Regions from separate parts of the Metabacillus schmidteae genome, predicted to be linked through region 1. Evidence: riboswitches for the same ligand, from Rfam matches in the RefSeq annotation. Region 1 holds a riboswitch; the other holds the start of a gene.
What was found. A riboswitch is a leader RNA that binds a small molecule or an ion and turns the genes downstream of it on or off. The one in region 1 is predicted to bind cyclic di-AMP.
Positions count from the first base shown of each region.

Region 2: another riboswitch for cyclic di-AMP. It lies ahead of HWV59_RS23920 (potassium channel family protein); the one in region 1 lies ahead of HWV59_RS03940 (TrkH family potassium uptake protein).

Region 1 covers NZ_CAESCH010000001.1:810,200-820,765, reverse strand. Annotated here, with positions in the region: gene HWV59_RS03955 (DUF2642 domain-containing protein) at 1-174, shown strand, start outside; gene HWV59_RS26970 (DUF3231 family protein) at 337-537, shown strand; gene HWV59_RS26965 (DUF3231 family protein) at 458-862, shown strand; gene HWV59_RS26960 (DUF3231 family protein) at 917-1,348, shown strand; gene ant(6) (aminoglycoside 6-adenylyltransferase) at 1,410-2,285, opposite strand; gene HWV59_RS03940 (TrkH family potassium uptake protein) at 2,446-3,807, opposite strand; cyclic di-AMP (ydaO/yuaA leader) riboswitch at 3,977-4,127, opposite strand; gene HWV59_RS03935 (hypothetical protein) at 4,379-4,696, opposite strand; gene HWV59_RS03930 (GreA/GreB family elongation factor) at 4,922-5,389, opposite strand; gene HWV59_RS03925 (hypothetical protein) at 5,640-6,086, opposite strand; gene HWV59_RS03920 (hypothetical protein) at 6,083-6,415, opposite strand; gene HWV59_RS03915 (hypothetical protein) at 6,445-6,753, opposite strand; gene HWV59_RS03910 (hypothetical protein) at 6,862-7,035, opposite strand; gene HWV59_RS03905 (hypothetical protein) at 7,028-7,411, opposite strand; gene HWV59_RS03900 (ABC-F family ATP-binding cassette domain-containing protein) at 8,340-9,893, shown strand; gene rlmD (23S rRNA (uracil(1939)-C(5))-methyltransferase RlmD) at 10,383-10,566, opposite strand, start outside.
Region 2 covers NZ_CAESCH010000002.1:647,405-657,970, reverse strand. Annotated here, with positions in the region: gene HWV59_RS23960 (YusU family protein) at 86-340, opposite strand; gene HWV59_RS23955 (IucA/IucC family C-terminal-domain containing protein) at 354-1,103, opposite strand; gene HWV59_RS23950 (ABC transporter ATP-binding protein) at 1,096-1,914, opposite strand; gene HWV59_RS23945 (FecCD family ABC transporter permease) at 1,945-3,000, opposite strand; gene HWV59_RS23940 (FecCD family ABC transporter permease) at 2,997-4,001, opposite strand; gene HWV59_RS23935 (ABC transporter substrate-binding protein) at 4,154-5,161, shown strand; gene HWV59_RS23930 (ZIP family metal transporter) at 5,294-6,019, shown strand; gene HWV59_RS23925 (TrkH family potassium uptake protein) at 6,136-7,455, opposite strand; gene HWV59_RS23920 (potassium channel family protein) at 7,457-8,113, opposite strand; cyclic di-AMP (ydaO/yuaA leader) riboswitch at 8,249-8,405, opposite strand; gene tatA (twin-arginine translocase TatA/TatE family subunit) at 8,688-8,864, opposite strand; gene HWV59_RS23910 (D-alanyl-D-alanine carboxypeptidase family protein) at 8,944-10,146, opposite strand; gene HWV59_RS23905 (TetR/AcrR family transcriptional regulator) at 10,331-10,566, shown strand, end outside.

The DNA of each region.
Region 1 (10,566 bases):
GAGCATTTACTGATGCAAGCGGGAAAGAAGATTAAGGTTGTAACGATTCATGGCCAACAATTAGAGGGAGTCGTTACAGGAGTAGCCCTCGACCACCTGCAATTAACAATCGGTGATTCAAATTATCATATTAGATTTCCGAATATTATTTATTTCATTACACCAAGAACATAAAATTCAAAGGTTAAGACGTCTTAATGGCGTCTTTTTATCATATTTAAATATTTTCAATAAAAATGAAGGGCATTCTTTATAATAAAAATGCGACATTGAACAATACTATAGAAATAATTAGAACGTATACATAAGATTAGATGATCAATGGAGGTTATTTTTATGGACACTTTTAACCATAATGTTGAAATGACTTCATCAGAAATTGCAAATCTATGGACTCAATATATAAATGATTCTTTATCAATATGTTCTCTTACTCATTCAATTGAAAAAGCAAAAGATGAAGATGTCAAAGGAGTTTTTGAATTTGCCCTCAGCCCTTGCCGAATCGCATATAATCACACTTACAGAAACGTTTAAGAAAGAAAATCCCCCTATTCCAAAAGGATATTCAGTACAAGAAGATGTAAATATGAACGCCCCTTCCTTATTTACAGATACATTTATGTTGAGTTATTTGCATGTTATGACATTACTTGGTTTAACAGGGTACGCTGGGGCAGTGTCCACTTCTTCCCGTACAGACCAAATCAAATACTTTATTCAATGTAATAAGGAAGCAATGGAATTATATGAACGAACTGCAAATGTGATGTTGAATAAAGGGCTATACAGTAAACCGCCGAGAATCAATACTCCTACTGAAGTAGATGTTGTTAATAACCAAAGCTATTTAACAGGATGATTTGGGAAAAAAAGACCTTTAAGCACAGTTGAAATTAGTGGAATTAGTTTCAATATGGTGAAGATTATCGTGAAGGTCGTGTTAGAGGTTGGATTTGGACAAGTTTGTCAAAATGAAGATGTAAAGAAATATTTTAAAAGAGGAAAAAAACTTTGTGAAAAACAATTTAATATTCTCAGTCAAATTTTAACGAATGCTGGTTTGGCCTCACCTGCTTCATGGGTATCAGAAGTAACAAAATCAACCGTTTCCCCCTTCTCCGATAAATTAATGCTCAATCATATCGTCATTCTAATATCAGCCGCAATCGGTTATTACGGAGCTGCTATATCTGTCTCACAAAGAAGAGACTTAACTTTGGAATACGCACGCCTTATGGCAGAAGTAGGGTTATACGCAGAAGATGGAGCAGAACTACTAATAAAACACGGTTGGCTGGAAGAGCCGCCATTAGCTGAAGACCGGGAAAAATTAGCTAGTAAGTAGGGACAGGTTTCTTGTCCCACCCTTTATATACACTGTCTAGCCAAAACTCATTACCTTAACATCATGACCCGAGATCTATTGGACCAAGGTTCCTGTCCCTATGTCCCAGTGTATATTTTGTAATGGCGTCGTCATAATCCGGATAGGTAAACTTGAGAGTTTCAGCAACATCTTTGGAGTATTTTCTAAACAAATCATAGCTGGTGAATAATGCCTTCCACATGTTTTCGATGTTATCCTGACGATAAGTTGAAAGCAATGCTTTCCAATCATCTTGGGGAAGATAATGATCAATAAATTTATAGTTTTTCCCCAAGCTAAAGTTGAATCCTTGTTCAATCCCGATTTTCCATGACATCATCCTCAATAAATTTGGTCTTGCAATTTCATGTAAATGATCAATGGCAAATAGAATTTCTCCTCTGGCTAATCCTTTTACAACATATGTTGAGACCATCCAAAATTCATTACAGCAATCATCAAATTCCCTAGCCGTTGGCTCTTTTATCCAATAGTTGCGGTCACTAGGAATCACATCATTTTTAATCATGGAGTCTTTATCAAGAAGAACTTCTACCAGACCATCGCTACCTGATAAATAATCTTCCACTTCTTTTAACGGAATAAGCGTTAAGTCCACTTTATTCCCATCTTCAAAAAGGATTAGATAGGAAAACCAATTCCCCAGTTCTGGAGGAAAAAGCTCCATATCTTCCGGCTTTTGCATCATGATCTGTTTTCCAAATAGATCAAGCCATCCATCATCTTTTTTAAACGAGTTCATATCTGTTACAAAATAGGATATATCATAATCCTGAAATGAATCACGGGGAATGTTTTTATTGGTCCGTGACCCTTCTAGAGTGACCAATCGAATTCTCTCATCATTTCTTGCAAATTCAATTAACATCTTCATCATTTCGGATTCACTTCTCATTGTTCATCCCCCACTTGTCCGTCAAGGTACTATTAGCACTCCTATTATTCTACATAGTATTCAAGCAATCTAGTAAAAAAGAACAACTTTAGAAAAAGACTCTTAAGATATGGCAACTCATTACTCTTTACAAGCGAAGCTTAACGGTCTACCAAAGAGATTATCCAATGATCACTCTTTCTTTAGGATAGTGATAATTTGGCTCATGTCCATTTTTTGAAATGATGAAAATAAAAGATAGAATACCAATACGGCCTATAAACATTAATAAAATTATGATAATTTTTCCAATTGCACTTAACTCAGGTGTTATCCCCATCGATAATCCTGTAGTTCCGAACGCAGAAGTTACTTCAAATATAAGCTCCATCGTTGTAAAAGGTTCAGTAACCTTCAAGAGGATGACTGAAATAAAACATATAGATATGGCTGTATTCATTATGGCCATCGATTTAAGAATGTCATCTTGATGGATCTCCCGTTTAAATACCTTTACCGCTTTATTTCCCCTAGCTAAATTGAAAATATATAATAAATTGATTGCAAAAGTAGTGGTTCGAACTCCACCACCGACTGAACTAGGCGAAGCCCCAACAAACATTAACAAAGAAAGGATCAGAAGTGTCGGTTCAGAAAATTGACTTACATCCATTGTAGCCAAGCCGCCATTTCTTGTCGTGGCAGACTGAAAAAAAGCATAGAAGAATGATTCATGCCAGGTTTTGTCTTTGAAAAAGTGATGTGCATCAAATACTAAAATAGCTATTGTTCCAAAAAGCATTAATAAGAAAAAAGTACTCGTTGTTAATCTTGTATATAATGAAAAATTGGAAGTTCTGTAAGGCTTTTTCTTTTTAATTAACTCCTTCACTTCAATAAGAACCGGAAAACCAATCGCCCCTAGTGTTAATAGAATAATATTTATCATTTGAACGAAATAGTCGTTTGCATAGGGAATGAGTGATTGTCCTGTAATATCAAATCCTGCATTAGTAGTTGCACTAACTGACGCAAAAAACCCCTGTAAATAAGCCTCTTGCCATGTAGAATAATAGTTCAAAAAATAAGTACCTAATATTGCTCCTCCAATGATCTCGATGACAATAATAATGACTAATATATTTTTCATCAATAGTACTAAACCTGCAAGATTTGATTGATTTTGATCAGTTTTTATGAGCTGCCTCTCTTTTAAACCAATTTTTTTCCCGAACAGTAACCAAAAAAAGGTACCTAATGTCATGATTCCAATTCCACCAAATTGCAAGATAAACATAAGAATAATAATGCCGGGTATGCTGAACGTATCTGGCGTTGATACAACCGCTAAGCCTGTAACACTAATGGCACTAACTGCAGTAAAAACAACATCAATAAAGGACCATTCTACTCCTGGTTTTAAGGCGATTGGTAAACTCAGTAAGGCTACTGATATCACCACTGCAATCAAATAAAAGCAAACGATCAATTGAGATGGTGACAAATTTTCAATTTTTAATTTTATCTTAGATTTACTAAGCATTTCTAACTTATCCCTTCTATATGCCTAAAATTCCTACAATTCTTTTCCCTCAAAACATTGCATACCTTATATCTGTACTCCCTTGTCAAATCGCCTCTTTATTTACATAAAGACAAAAAAAGACCATAACAAACAGAATGGTCTTTGGGCGAAACCTTTGACCTTCTCTCGAAAAATAAAATAACGCTTACGAGGTTAGCTGTCGGATTAGGAATTGAGAGTATCCCTTCTTACTATGTAAGACTCACCCCAAGATAGGCCTATTTGCCACCTATCAAATATGTTTCCCCCGCTCACAATAGATTCAGCGAATTAAAGGTATGTGAATTTCTTGATATATTATTGTAGTTTATTTATTTTATCAGATGCTTCTTGTTAGTTAAACCCTCTTAACATTCAAACTAGCAAGCATTAGTAGCAAAAGGTTTCTTGTTCCGCCCATCCTTACTCAGCTTCTGAAATGCTCTAACAACCATAAAAGCTGGTATTCCCCACATCAAAATAAAAGGTAAAAGAGAATCTGCATTGATATTCACATAAAACTCCTCCTCTCTTCATTATCCATCGAGTTCTAAGGAGCAAAAGGAACAAAATACCGAAACATAAAAGTTATAAACGCAAAAACTGATATTGAACATACACAAGCAAAACGGAGAAGGATATACAGAATTTTGATTTTTCCTTTGATGAAAAATGAATAAATAAAGCCTAGTAAAGGATTTAAAATTAAAAAGGGTAAAGAAATAGCAATCGTTACTTTTCCTATAATATGGATAATCTTAGTATCTACTCCGGATAAGCTTAAAACAAACAGAAGCAAAACAGTTACACCAACCGTTGCGATTAAAGAAAACAATGCCACTTTATAAGGTTTTCGAATAAAGTTCATCATAAAATTCTCCTTTATTCCTAGTAGGAAATTTCCCCTGTAGTATTAACGTAACACACGCTACCACATAATTTTGAGCTTTTATAATATCAAGCTTTTCCTGTAGTTTAAAAAAGTCCCGCTTTTCCTATAAATGTCACCCAGTTATGGACACACAATGGGAAAAACAGGACTAATGATATACCACTTTTGTTTTTTAAAAGTACTAATAACTACATACTATAGTCAGGCCTCTTTTGAATTTTTTTGTCCACTTAAAAGATGTCCAACATATGATAGTTCTTTGATTCTTACCGGAAGTTCACCTGTTGGTACTTTGAGCATGATTTTTTCGCCAATTTCCTTGAGTAAGAGCTGCCTCCCTACCGGAGATAAAAACGAAATACAACCAGAATCAGGATCTGACTGCTCAGGGAAGCAGATCACAAAATCCTCTGTATCGTTTTCCTCATCGAACAATACGGTAACCCTTGTGCCGATATATACCTTCGGCAGGAAGGGTATTACGCTGTTTTTCGGATCAGTATTTAGCAACTCTTCCAATTCCAGCAGATATAGATTAAAAAAGTCTTTTAATTGCTCCTGAACAGGAGTGTGAGCGATGTAAAGTCTTGTAAGCTTCTTTATGTTTTCATCAATATAAACCATCTGCTTTACTAAGTTCTCTTTGTGTTGAGGATTGTTATGGTTCATAGTATATAACCCCCAAACTTGGATTTTGCCTCTTGCATGTTTTCAATAAATTATTCATTGTAAAACTCCTCCTATATAAAAAAATAAACCCCTTCAAAAAGACCGAGAATACCTTCTAATCTCTGCCTTCCTGTTTCCAAATAAAGAGGGTAGTCCCCTTTATTAGTCGTTAGGGTTTCAAAATAATTTTACCATATTTAAACAGAAATAACCTCATATACTTCTAACCTATCTTAAAGAGAACACTTTCCTAATCCATTGGCTTTTCATGTAATAACCACGGTATGCGAGCTTCAAAATCTAATTGCAGGATCGGACCTCGTAACTCGTCAGGTACAAACATTAACTCCTTATTGAACCCAAATGTGAAATTTTGAATTCTGGCTGTATTTGTTTCAACCCATTCCGAATCCGTACAATATTCTCCTTCTACTAATTTACCTACGATATGGTAACTGCCAATATATAAATGTAACCTGTCTTCCATTTCACCATATTCTGATAAATGGCTCGGTTTAGAAGAAGTAATTCCTAACATGGAAAAAACCTCTAAAACTGGAGAAGATAAGTGTTTAGATGCCTCCATATAATTTTTGCAGGATAAACAACCGCACAATTCATTGTCTTTATGATAAAATTCCTTTGTCTTATCAACATCAACTTCTAATAGCCACTTCTTCACCTTCAATTGTTTCATTCTACTTCCTCACTCGAAGGTTTATCTATCATCCGATAAGAATACAATACTCCCTCAACCCACTTTTGGAAGGTCTCATACGCTTCTTCATCCGTATTGACTGTGCAAATGTATCCTCCTTTAAACGTTTCATAATAATAACCGTGATTATGAAATAATTCATGGATTTCATGATCTGTTTCAAACTCATTAAAAAACAAATCCATTGAACCATCCTGCCTTACCCAAGCAATCCCTTCGATTAAAGGCTTAGATTCGTCGTTCCAATTGCCAACATGAAGGTGATCTCCTGTATAATTTTTTGAGTTGAAATATATTTCTCTATTCACATACAACTCTCCCCGGTATCAGAGTTTATCTATTTATATTTTCGTGTATACAATCTTGCACTTGTGGAAGGAAAAAATTTAATTTTATAATTATTTCCTATCTCTTGTTTTACTCTTTCTGCTAACACAACTCCTAATTTATTAAATTCCTCCTCTATTTCAATGCCCTTATTTCTCAATCTATCTTTGTCCCAATCAATCCATTCTCCATATTTTAATGCCCATTCTGACAATTCATCAGCCAATTCAACTGAAACAGGCAGGTCTTCCATATCAATATTACAGCCGCATTTATTACACCAAATTGGATCTGCACCAACATCTCCTTCAATTTTCAAATCATTTGTTTCTCCACTTTCACAACAACAATTCAAAATTCCACCTCAATCCATTCATTTTATTTTGTTCCATTGCTTTATCTCAATTGTTTATATGGCTAACTCCAACTATGTATTTGGTCCTTGGGAGATAACTGATTTTATACTTTTCATTTTCGTATATTTCCACTTCAAAATCTGTGTTGGTTTTATATTTTTCTCCATCATTACTAATATACACATAATCCGTTGCTCCACTAAACTTCCCATAATCAATAATTGCTCGATACTTTTTTTAAACAATGACCTTCTCTTCAGCACCTTTTTGATGATAGTCTATAGAATCCAATACAGAATCACTCCAACCAAGACCTAAGAAAAAGTAAGCGATATCTAAAAATATAAAGGTGAGCAGAGCGGCTGGAAATACTAACCTTTTAGGATCTGCTGCCTTTTTAGTCAATATGAAATAGATACTCCCAAGAGAAGCAATTAGCCCTGCAATTAAAAACATACCTCCCCAACTTCCAGGGAAGAATACATGATTTTTAAAAAAGAAAATGAATGGATAATCACCTTTATTCCAATCATCAACAAAATTCATTTCAACGATCATAAAACTAGAAAACGTCCATATAAAAAATAAAGCAACTCCTATTAGAATAATGTAAGTCCGCATCTCACTACCATTTTCATTACTCTTGTTGGTATTGTTGCTTCTCTTTCTAAGTTTCTTATTGTTTACCCTAATCTTCTTCTTGCTCCCCGCTCCTTATATATAATATGGTATTACGATATTTTGTCATGAAAAGTTCCCAGTCTACTTATCAAGATTTTAATATAAACAATCAGCAATTTAATAATCTATCTTTCATTACATAATTATGTGAAAGAACATGGAATTTGATCAAATTACTTTTTTACTCCCTAGTAAATGCCATGATATGAGAAAATATAAGAACAGAAGATTTATATCATTTATTTTTAATAATTTTCATTGAAAGAACCGTATGATTTTCTACTAAACTTAATTTCTATTGTTTTTTTGCTGATTTTTCTGTCTTTTTTCACAAAAATCCTGAAATAAAATAGAATTTTCCGACGCTAACAAATCAAGGAAAACCAATAATCCAGACCGGACAAGGGTTCATACTGAAAAAGACCCGGAAATCAGAAAAGTTTATTTTACCGAAAACCGAGCGGGAGTCAGATATGTTTATTTTCTTTTTACTATTTAAGCACAAACTTCGTCTTCGCGGCTGCCTCAACATGACCAGAATGTATGTGGCAACAATAGGGTATTGGTGAGTTTTCACCTGTTATACAAGTTTTAGTTTAGAACTCAACCTATCCTCTCATTTTTCGCCAATTATTCCCACATAGAAAAAACTCATATCTTACCTCAGGTTCGGTTGTATAATAGACTTTTACCCAATTGTTATACATCCAAGTAATAAAAAATTTAATAAACTCTATTAATTAATAGGGGCTAGACTTTGATTAAACCCCAAAAATGAATTGCATTTTCACAAGCAACTTAAAGATAGAAAAAGCAGCCAAAATTTAGTAAGATATCCTCATGTGACATTAGATAAGGAGTTAAAAAAATGAGCGTATTAAATGTAAAAGATTTAAGTCATGGTTTCGGTGATCGTGCAATTTTTAATAATGTGTCCTTTCGACTTTTAAAAGGAGAGCACGTTGGACTAGTTGGGGCAAATGGTGAGGGTAAGTCTACTTTCATGAATATTGTTACCGGCAAGCTACAACCCGACGAGGGAAAAGTTGAGTGGTCACGAAAAGTTCGTGTTGGTTATTTAGATCAGCATGCTGTACTTCAAAAAGGTACGACGATGCGTGAAGCATTGAGTTCTGCTTTTCAATATCTTTTTGATGCTGAATCAGAGATCAATGAACTTTATGCAAAAATGGGTGATGAAGGTGCTGATATTGATGCATTACTTGCAGAAGTTGGAGAGCTACAAGAAACTTTAGATAGTAATGATTTCTATCAAATTAATTCAAAAGTTGAGGAAGTTGCTCGGGGTCTGGGATTAGACGCGGTTGGACTCGATCGGGATGTTAATGATCTTAGCGGTGGGCAACGTACGAAGGTTTTACTAGCTAAGCTTTTGCTGGAAAAGCCTGAAATCCTATTACTAGACGAGCCTACGAACTATTTGGATGAACAGCATATCGAATGGTTGAAGCGCTATTTACAGGAATATGAGAATGCATTTATCTTGATTTCACATGATATTCCATTCTTAAACAATGTTGTTAACTTGATCTATCACATGGAAAATCAAGAGTTGAATCGCTATGTTGGTGACTATGATAACTTCTTAAATATTTATGAAATGAAGAAGCAGCAGCTGGAGTCTGCTTACAAGCGTCAACAACAAGAAATTGCAGATCTGAAGGATTTCGTTGCGCGTAACAAGGCAAGTGTTGCGACTCGTAATATGGCGATGTCTCGTCAGAAGAAGCTCGATAAAATGGAAATAATAGAATTGGGGAAAGAGAAGCCAAAACCAGAGTTTAACTTCAAAGAAGCTCGTGCAGCTAGTCGCTGGATTTTCACGGCTGAAGATCTTGTTATTGGTTACAATGAACCACTTTCCCGCCCTTTGAATTTGAAAATGGAACGCGGACAAAAAATTGCATTCGTTGGTGCAAACGGTATTGGTAAGTCTACTCTTTTAAAAAGTATTCTTGGGTTGATTAATCCCATTTCAGGTAAAGTGGAACGGGGTGAACATCAATACATCGGTTACTTCGAGCAGGAAGTTAAAGAGTCCAACTACAACACTTGTATTGAAGAGATTTGGAGTGAGTTCCCAGGTATGAATCAAGCTGAAGTGAGGGCTGCTCTTGCAAAATGCGGATTAACGACGAAACATATTGAAAGTAAGATCGAAGTTCTCTCTGGCGGCGAAAAAGCCAAAGTTAGATTGTGTAAAATACTAAACACAGAAACGAACTTACTAATTCTAGACGAACCTACCAATCACTTGGATGTTGAAGCAAAAGAAGAGTTGAAGCGTGCTTTAAAGGCATATCGCGGAAGTATCTTAATGGTTTCCCACGAACCTGAATTCTATCGTGAAATTGCGACTGAAGTTTGGAATTGTGAAGATTGGACGACAAAAGTGTTTTAAATAAAGATTAAAGGGTACCCAAAGATTAAAAAACTATTTGGGTACCCCTTTTATGTAGGAAGCCTTATCCGTAATTAAGTAATCATCAGAAGTAAAATAAGTGGAGGTTTTCCGGTTAGATGCAAATAGAGCCTTTTTGGGGGTATATTAATGGGAGGTTTTCCGATTATGCATGCGAAATCCTCCCATTTTTACGCTTTTCGATTTGATAGGCGGAATCTATCCGTCTATATAAGCTATTTTATTAATATTTTCTAATTAAGCGAAGATTTTCCGTCTATTTAACAGACAGGATGCTTAACCTGATCCCCCAACCGATTTCCTACTAGCTGATTTGACGACATAAACTCACTTTTATTATTATATCCAATTAGTTTTATAGAATATCGAATTGAGGTACCCCTTAAACATAAAAGTGCACGATTCGTTCAAAAATCAACTCCTGCTTTATCTTTACTTCATTCATCTTAAATTGGTTATTAATTCTACCTATTTTAATATTAATTTGGCAACACACTCCACATGCGCCGTATGCGGAAACATATCAACAGGCTGAAGATACTCCACCTTATAATCCTTACTCAAATAATCAATATCCTTCGCAAGTGTACTAGGGTTACAAGACACATACACAAACTTCTTCGGTTTCACCTTTTTAATCGCATCTAACAAC
Region 2 (10,566 bases), on a different contig from region 1:
TCTTATTGTTACTATATGTTTCTTACGGAAAACTGTTCAAATAACGACAATCAGAAAAGGACTGTTTTTAAAACAGCCCTTTGTCTTAACCTTGATTTTTTGATTCTCTGTGCTTCTCATTTAAAACCTTTATATCATTAATAATGGCTTTTAGGTTGTCCTTTGCATCAGGATATGTGGCATTCCAATGCTTAGCAAGCGGTGGCATTGATTTCGATATATGAGTATAAAGTGCCCACATTTTTACTTTTTCCTTCACTTCATCAGAAGAATCTCCTACTAATAATTCGCTATACTTCTCAACGAGCCCATCAAATTGATCTTTTAGCTTTTGATCCATTCATGAACACCTCCTAATTCGGACTTTTGCATTCAATCGGACATGTACTACATCGATCATTATTTTTGGATGTAAGGTAAAACAAACAACAAGTTGATCTTTTTCGTACATTATTTTGCTTTTCATTTAAGAATGGTGTAAGTGGATTTTTAGCTTTTACTCCAAAAAGATGTGGTGCTGCCTCAAATACAACATACAAAAAGTCATCTTGTATTCTAGCTTTCGTTTCTTCTGCTAAGTCCGGATCTTCTAATGTCGATTCATACATCCAAAAAATATAAACAGCTACATTTTCCCATAAAATAACCTTAGCAACACGAGATATTTTTGAAATGGTTGTAATCATACGGGCTATATTCTGTTTAAATAGAGCACCTAATACCTCATCACGCCATTCATTTCGATTCGAAGCTGGAGTGGTGACTTCCATGTTTGTAAAACGGAAACTCGGTAACCAAAACGGGTCATCTTCCTTTGTATATAAAGAAAGGTTTTCTATGGAACTATTTATACCTTTATTAAATATACTCATACTATATAAAACAAGAGCACCTAAAAAGGCATAACTCTTTAGAAGCATCGAACCTAAGACCTGATGTTTATCTGTATTGTATTTTATTTGCAGGTCTTCATTAAATAATCTTATCAACTGGTCTTCTTTCAATAATTCAGAACCTTTGACCATAACATTTGGTGAAATCTCGTGTAAACATAATCGATATTTCTCTAATATTTGCTTTTCTTCTTTCGTTAATTCAGCCATTTAAAGCGCCAACTTCCTTTAGAATACATCTTCCTCTTCCATGAGGGATACAGAGTGGAGTTCCAAAAATTGGATCAACGGTTACATCACAGTTCATTTGAAATACATTTTGCATTAAGCTGCAATTAATCACTTCTTCAGGTTTCCCCTGTGCATACACCTTCTTATCTTTTAATGCAATTAAATTATGAGCGTAGCGGCATGCTAAATTTAGATCATGTAGCACCATAACAATTGTTCGATTTTCCCGCTCATTTAATTCAAATAATAAATCAAGAATTTCAATTTGGTGTGTCATATCCAAATAAGTTGTTGGTTCATCCAACAAAATAATATCTGTTTTTTGTGCCAATGTCATGGCAATCCATGCACGTTGTCTTTGACCTCCTGATAATGAATCAACTGGTCGCTCTGCTAACTCCTGTAAGCCTGTTGCTGCTAAAGCACTATTCACCGCTTCCTCGTCCTCTTGCGACCATTGCTTCAACCAGCTTTGATATGGATAGCGCCCTTGTTTTACTAGCTGTAGGACCGTTAATCCTTCTGGTGCCACTGGACCTTGGGGGAGAATCGCAAGCTGCTTGGCTACTTCTTTTGTTGATAATTTCGCAATGGCATTTCCCTCTAATAAAACAGATCCTTCCTTCGGCTTTAATAGCCTTGCAATAGATCTGAGCAAGGTAGATTTTCCACATCCATTACTTCCGATAAAAACAGTAATTTCACCTTTAGGAATTTTCACATCTAACTCATTTATTATAATCGTATCTCCATAGGAAAGTGTGAGCGCACTTGTTTCAATTGCTGACATCTAAAATCGCTCCTTTTTACACAGCATTTATTAGTTGTTTCTTGTTTTATATAACAAATAAATAAAATATGGGGCTCCAATTGCTGCAGTAAATACTCCTGCCGGCACCTCTAGAGGGGAGAATAGAACCCTTCCTAAAAGATCTGCCATCATGACCAGAATAGCCCCGATTAATGCAGATACTGGCAAAAGCGCTCCAAATGAAGATCCTACAAGTCTTCTTCCTATATGTGGTGCCATTAATCCCACAAAACCAATAACTCCTGCAAAAGCGACAGCACTACCTGTTAAAGCTGTACTTAAAAGTAAGAGTAAAAAACGATTGCGTTGAACGGCACTTCCTACTCCCGTTGCTAGCTCATCACCGAGCTCTTGTATATTGACATTTCGAATTGAAATAATGCTAATCAAAAATAAGATGACAACAACAGGTAATAAAATCCATACCTGTTCCCAAGTTGCCCCGTAAACAGTTCCAGTAATCCAAACATTTGCTTGTGCTGCCTGGTAGATTGGACCTTTCACCATAAATAATGTTGTCAGAGACTGTGTGAGCATGGATAAACCAATCCCAATTAACACAAGCCTAATGGAAGATGCTCCATTTTTCCATGATAACAAATAAACGAGAATTCCAATAATCGTTGCACCAATGAATGCCGCCACAGGCAACCATTTAATACTTACAAACAGTGAATTGTTTTGATCACTGAACAGCATAAGAAATAAGACAACACCAACAGATCCTCCACCTGTTATTCCTATGATATCAGGTGATGCTAACGGGTTCCGAATTAATCCTTGTAATATAGCTCCAGCAACAGCTAAACTAATTCCTACTAATAAGGCAATCATAATTCTTGGCAGGCGAAACGAATAGATAAATAAATTTTCCATGTCATCGCCATATCCAAATAATGTCTTTAGCACATTAAGCGGACTAATAAAAACTTCACCCACTCCCGTACTCGTCAAGAATACAATACATGTAACTGCAAGTAGAATGAAAGAAATAGTAACTGCTTTTTTATCAATTAAAAAGGACAGTTTATCTGTACCAATGCGTAGCTTATAATATTTTTTCATGAATGGTTGAACCCCCTGCGCGCAATATAAATAAAAAAGGGAGTTCCTATAAATGCCGTCATAACACCAACCGGTACCTCTTCAGGCATAACAACATATCTTGCTAAAATATCAGCAAAAACAAGGAGAGAGCCTCCGAGAACAACGCAATATGGAAAAATCCAACGATAGTCATTCCCTACGATAAACCTTGCAAAGTGTGGGATCACGATCCCAATGAATGCAATTGGTCCAGCTACCGCTACAGCCCCTCCGCCTAAAAGAATAACGAGTAGGGCACCTGTTAATTTTACAAAACCGGTTCTTTGTCCTAAGCCTTTTGCGACATCTTCCCCCATTATTAATACATTTATTTTCTGGGAAAGAATCAAGCTGATCATGATTGCAGGTAAAATATATGGTAGAACAGCAAATAAACTTTCCAGACTTCTCCCTTGAATCGAACCTGCCAACCAAAAGAGAACTTGATCTAATGCAGCTTCATTCACCACTAATAATCCTTGTGTTAAAGAAGAAAACAATGCTGCCATTGCTGCACCTGCTAATGTCAGCTTCATTGGTGTTAACCCCTGACGTCCAAAAGAACCTACAAAATAAACGATAAATGCTGAAAAAGCTGCACCTGCAAAGGCAACAAACGTAAATCCTTGATAAGAGTTAACATAAAAAAACGTAACAGCAACAACGATAAAGAAACCAGCACCAGCGTTAATACCAAACACACTCGGTGATGCGAGAGGATTCTTCGTCAATGCCTGCATAATTGCCCCAGCCAAAGCCAAACTTGCCCCAACAGTAGCACCAATTAATGCTCTTGGTAACCTGACCTCGTAGACAATAATATGTTCATTTGAACCATTAAAACTCATAAATGCGTCATACACAGTTTTTAAGTTTGTATTTGCGTAACCAAAGACAAGGCTCCCACAAAATAATAGTAAAAGTAATATAAACCCTAGAATAAGACCAATTGATTTTTGATAATTTGTTTTTAATATCATATTTTCTCCCTGCGACTTTCCTTACTTCAACTTCATCTTATCAAATTTGATTGATCTTGAAAATCATTTTCATTTAAGTGTTGACAATATTTCGACAACATCTTATCATTCTCTTATAAATGAAAATCATTATCATTAATGGAGGACATAACATGAGCAGTACTTACAGAAAGTCTTGGTTATCATTATTTTTACTAAGCATTACAATTCTTATTCTTGGGGCATGTGGGAATACAAATGAAGAAACAACTGAATCTGAAGGTGCGAAAGAAAAAAATGATACACCATCAGAAGAAACATATACAGTTGAACATGCTATGGGAACAACTGAAATTACTGGAACTCCAGAAAAAGTTGTTATTTTAACAAATGAAGGAACTGAAGCTCTGCTTGCAATGGGAGTAACACCGGTTGGAGCTGTTCAATCATGGCTTGGAGAGCCATGGTATGATCATATCTCTGAAGAAATGACAGATGTTCAAGTCGTTGGTACTGAGAGTGAAGTAAATGTAGAAGCCATTGCTGCACTAAAACCAGACTTAATTATTGGAAACAAAATGCGACAAGAAAAGGTCTATGAACAATTAAAGGCGATTGCACCGACCGTTTTCTCTGAGACATTAAGAGGTGACTGGCAGGAAAACTTTAATTTATATGCAAAAGCATTAAATCGTGAAGAAGAGGGCAAAAAGGTCATTGCTGATTTTGAATCACGTATTACATCATTGAAGGATTCACTTGGCGATAAAGCTAATCAGGAAGTTTCTGTTGTACGTTTTATGGCAGGTTTGACAAGAGTTTATTATACTGATACATTCTCTGGTGTCATTTTTGACAAGCTGGGGTTAAAACATTCCAATTCCGTTCAAGAGTTATTTAAAGATAACCCGGATGATTTATTCGTACGTGAAGTTGGAAAAGAAATCATTCCGCAATTAGATGCTGATATTTTATTTTACTTCACATACGCACCACCGGGTGATACAGAAGCAACTAAAACTGAAGAAGATTGGACAAACGATCCTCTCTGGAAAAACCTGGAGGTAGTAAAAGCTAATAAAGCATATAAAGTTGATGATGCGATCTGGAATACCGCCGGTGGCGTAATTGCAGCTAACTTACTATTAGATGATATCGAAAACAAATTAGGTTCTGAATAAGATACTGGCGGCCAACACTGTTGGCCGCCTTATTATTTTTCCACTCCAACTTTTTACCTATCAACTTTTCCGTTTTATCTCACTAATTAAGGGAAAAATAGCAATATAACTATTTACAGGAGATGAGCTATCTTGCTTCAGGCAGCGTTTTGGGGAGCTTTTGCCGGATCACCTATCCTCTTAGGAGCGTTGGTAGGGATTTTCACAAATCTTCCTAAGAAGATAACAGGACTAATCATGTCATTTGGAACCGGTGTTTTAATAGGAGCTGCCGCATTTGAATTACTTGCAGAAGCAGTTAATGAAGGCGGTTTATGGGCAACATCCCTTGGATTTCTTTCAGGAGCTTTAGTTTTCACCTTTTCTGAAGCCATTATTTCAAAAAAAGGTGGAAGTGAGCGAAAGCGCTCAAAAAAAAGCTCTGAAAATCATTCCGGTTTATCAATCTTTATTGGAACAATCATTGACGCTGTTCCTGAGTCGATCATTATTGGAGTGAGTTTACTAGAACAAGGAACGGTTAGCTACTTAATGGTTATTGCTGTTTTAATTAGTAATTTTCCTGAGGGTCTTTCCAGTACTGTTGGATTAAAACAAGACGGGTATAAACGAAAGAAAATATTGCTGATGTGGCTAATTGTTGTAGCACTTTCATCAATTAGCTCGTTATTAGGTTATGTTGTACTTCAGAATGCACCTGTACATATCGTTTCAATCATTTCTGCTTTTGCAGCTGGCGGAATTTTTGCTATGGTATCCTCGACCATGATGCCGGAAGCATTTGAAGAAGGCGGTGCAGTAGTAGGATTTATTGCTTCTTTAGGACTTTTGGCTTCTTTGTTCTTAGCTAATATCTAAGAAAAGCGTAAGGCGCCCGCCTATCGGCTCGAGCTAGACACCAACACTAAGTACAAAATTTAATACTTTTTATCCTATAAAAAAGGGCTCCCTATTTGAAGGAAGCCCTATTAGATTTATCCAGTTAAAATATCTTCTTCCGGATAGCGAATTTTCTCTTTTGAAGGTGTTGCTAAAGAAAACATCAAGGTCAATGGACCAAGTTTTCCTAAGATCATAATAAAAATAATAAGCTGTTTTCCAACAGATGTTAGTGTTCCAGTTAGTCCTGCAGACAGACCAACAGTACCAAAAGCAGATACCACTTCAAACATAATATCAATAAATGAAGCATCTTTTTCTGTTATATTTAAAAGAAAGATACCAATAATGACAAATACAATACTGATCATTGAGATCGCGAGTGCTTTAAGAAGAAAAACTGAGTTAATTGTTCTTCTTAATATAACAATATTAGTTTTCCCTCTTAAAAAGCTGATTGTTGCGAGTCCAATAATTAAGGCAGTTGTTAATTTAATCCCCCCGCCGGTAGATCCACTTCCTGCTCCGATAAACATAAGGATAATCATAAAAAACAATGTAGTTTCATCCATACTTCCAATATCAATCGTATTAAATCCGGCTGTTCTTGGTGAAACAGCTTGGAAATAAGAGGCCCAGAGCTTATCCCCTAATGTAAGATCACCAATTGTATTTGGGTTACTATATTCCAAACAAAAGATAAATAGCATAGCCACAGTATTTATAATAAAAGTACCAATAATCATTAACTTTGTATGAAGAGATAGTTTTTTAAACTTTCTCTTTTTCCACACATCAACTAAAACGGTAAATCCAATTCCACCAATGATAAACAAAATAGAAATCACAATATTCACCAGAGGATCGCCTACATATTGGATAAGATTATCTGACCAAAGTGCAAACCCTGCATTATTAAATGCGGAGATCGAATGAAAAAAGCTAAAAAACAATCCTTGAGCCCATCCGAATTGTGGTATCCATCGAATTGCAAGGAAAATCATCGCAATCAGCTCGATCGTAATGGAAAAAACAAATAGGTATTTCACAAGCTTAATAATTCCACCAACCGATGTTTGATTTAAAGCATGTTGCATAAGCAATCTTTCTTTAAGTCCAATCTTCTTGCCTATCATAATATAAATTAAAACCGCAAATGACATGATCCCAAGACCGCCAATTTGAATAAGTACTGCAATAATAAATTGTCCAAAGGTTGTAAAGGTAGTAGCAGGATCAACTGTGGCAAGTCCTGTTACCGTCATCGCTGAGGTGCTAATAAAGATAGCATCTATCCATTTAATTCCTTCATAAGTAGAAAAAGGTAGCTTTAAAATACATGTTCCAACTGTTATCGACACAACGAACACAATAACCAATAATTGCGACGGATTCAACTTAATGAATTTTTTCATTTTACATACCGAATTCTTCAAAATCTATAATATCTTTATTTTTACCAATAATTAGTAATACATCTCCAATAGAAATTCGTTCATTTTCCGATGGTGATACACAAATCTCTTCACCTCTTTGAATGCCGACAATATTGCAGCCGTATTTAGAAGGTATATCTAAATCACAAATTGTCTTGTTACATAGCTTCTTTGTTGCAACAACTTCCACAAGACTGTACTCTCTGGATAGCTCAATATAATCAATCATTTTTTCGGATATTATATGATGGGCGATGCGCTTTGCCATATCTCGCTCAGGGTGAATAACACGGTTCACACCAATTTTATCTAACACTTTTTGATGGTAGTCATTTTGTGCTTTCGCCCATACTTGTGGAATGCCTAATTCTTTTAGAATGAGAGATGTTAAGATGCTCGCTTCAATATCGTCACCAAACGAAACGAATGCATGATCGACATTTCGAACCCCCAGCTGCTTTAAGATTGTTTCATCTATTGCATTTGCCCTTACTGCATGTGTAGCATATGCAGCATATTGCTGGATTTTTTCCTCACTTTTATCGATCGCCAGAACTTCAATTCCAAGCTCATGGAATTCCTTAACAAGACTCCCGCCAAAACGACCTAAGCCAAATACAGCAAATTGCTTCTTCACAAAAATTCCTTCTTTCAATACTTAATGTTGTTAGTTACTTTTATTTCCTTTTATAGGTACACATTCATACATTTTTTGAACAACAAAAAAAGACACAAGGGTAGTGAGTCCCTGTGTCTTTTAAAAAGAAGCACATGGTCATCCCTTTAACGCTTGCGGAGTTAGCTGTCGGATTCGGGCAAAAGAGAATAGCCCTACAAACACCTTTAAAGACGTTTGATTCACCCCAAGTCTGTTAAGACACTTTCATGGGTCCCCCGCTCCTAATAATAGGATTAAGCGATCTTTGATCATCTATTCTTTTTTATTTAAAAACAAATTAATCATAATAAATAGTCAACTAACTAATTAATTCATATTATTTACGAATGTAATCTTACTCCCCCCAACACTCAATCGTAAAGGATGAAAAAATTCATTTTTTGATAATATATGGTCAAATTCGTTAATTTAATCGCTCTCAACTATCATTTCCTTAGTTAATCTTTTTATTTTGAACTTTTTCTAGGTTCCTTGTTATCCTATCTCCATAAAAAAAGACACAAGCAATATCGCTGTGTCTTATATATATCGTTTATGGATTATTTTTTTTATTCACAGGCTCTTCATCATCCATAAGACCCTTTGTAGCATTTTTAAATTCTCTAAGCGTTTTACCTGCTGCTTTTCCCAGTTCCGGTAATTTTTTTGGTCCAAATAATAACAGCGCAACAAACAAAATAAGTAAGATTTCTCCGAATCCCAAATTCATGTGTTCACACTTCTTTCATAAGAATGATAGACTTTAACTACCATTATAAATCAATCTAGATAAGAATCAAAGTTAGTTATTAGACTTTTCTAATTTGAAAATAAAATAAAAGTGAAACAAAAAGTCCGGTGACCACGGCTATTGGAACGATGATAGACAAATGATATTCCTCTCTCTTTTGGTTCACCACATCTTCATTTGTAACAATCTCACTTTTCATCTGTTCATTTTTCTCTTTATTCTCAACTTGATCAAGCTCTACTTCCGTTATAATCCTTTGATCCTCACCCTTAACAATAAGATCACCTGATGGACTTACATCTTTTTCAATCGTTTCTCCTTGTCGTTTCGTAAATGAGGTATCTTCTGTTACTAAGTACGAATGTTCGAATCCATCAGTATATTTTTCATTTCTTAGGACCTGATCTGTTTCAAAGTGTTCGAAGCCGTAATTGAATAAGGCTGTGGTGTCTTCATAGGACTGTTCACTGTACATCGAGTTTAACGTAACAGCAATCAAACTTATATTCTCTCGTTCAGCCGTTGTGACAAGTGTAAATCCCGCTTCCTGGACAAACCCGTTTTTTCCACCTGTGATACCTTCATACTCCTTGTCGCGTACCATTTCATGATGATTGATAAGAGTTGTATCCCAGGTCTCACCGTCCCATTTTAATTCACTCGTTTGAAAAATGTCTCTAAACGTTTGATTTTGTATCGCATATTGCGTGATTTTGGCCATGTCCTCTGCTGTAGTCAAATGCTCTGTTTCATAGAGCCCATGCGGATTTGAGAAATGAGTATTTTGCACCCCCACTTCTTGTTGTAAAAATTCATTAAAATCTTCCGCAAATTGTTCAACAGAACCACTAAGGTGTTCAGCAATCGCAACTCCTGCATCATTTCCGGAATTAATGATCAAGCCTTGAATTAACTTTTTTAATGGAACCTTTTCACCTGCTTCTAAGTAAACTCGAGTTCCATCCACATTTCTTGCATTCTCACTAACAGTCACAAGATCATTTATATTCCCTTTTTCTATCGCATAAATAGCTGTTGCAATTTTCGTTATGCTTGCAGGCGGGAGTTTTTCTTTACTATTTTTTTCATATAGTATTTGACCTGACTCTGCATCAACCAATATAACTGCCTCACTATAAAGGTGTAGATGTTCTTTCTCGAGGTTAGCAGTTGTCTCTGTCTCAGCTTTAATGGTTTTCGGCAATATAAATGAGCATATGACGAAAGCTATCAGAACATACTTAAGGTAGAATTTTTTCATGATGCTGCTCCTATACTTTATAGTTCTTATTCTTTCTTGAATAGGATAACAAGCGGTTACTGAAAAAAGCAATGTCAGTATTTTGAAACTATCCCTACTTTTTTACTACAAGAAAACTCTGGATTGACACTATAAATGAAGGCAATTATACTATAAACTGACGAACGTAAGGAAGGTTGATAATATGTCTGCTTCAAACATTAAACATGCTGCATTGATTCAATTTGCACAAAATGGTTATGATGGCACATCTCTTGCTACAATTGCCAATGATGTGGGGATAAAAAAGCAATCCATCTATGCCCATTTTAAAGGTAAAGATGAACTGTATTTAAGTATATTAGAAGATGTAATCATGGATGAAAGGCGCTATATACAAGATTATGTTTCCTCTCAAACCACATTACCTATACACGATAG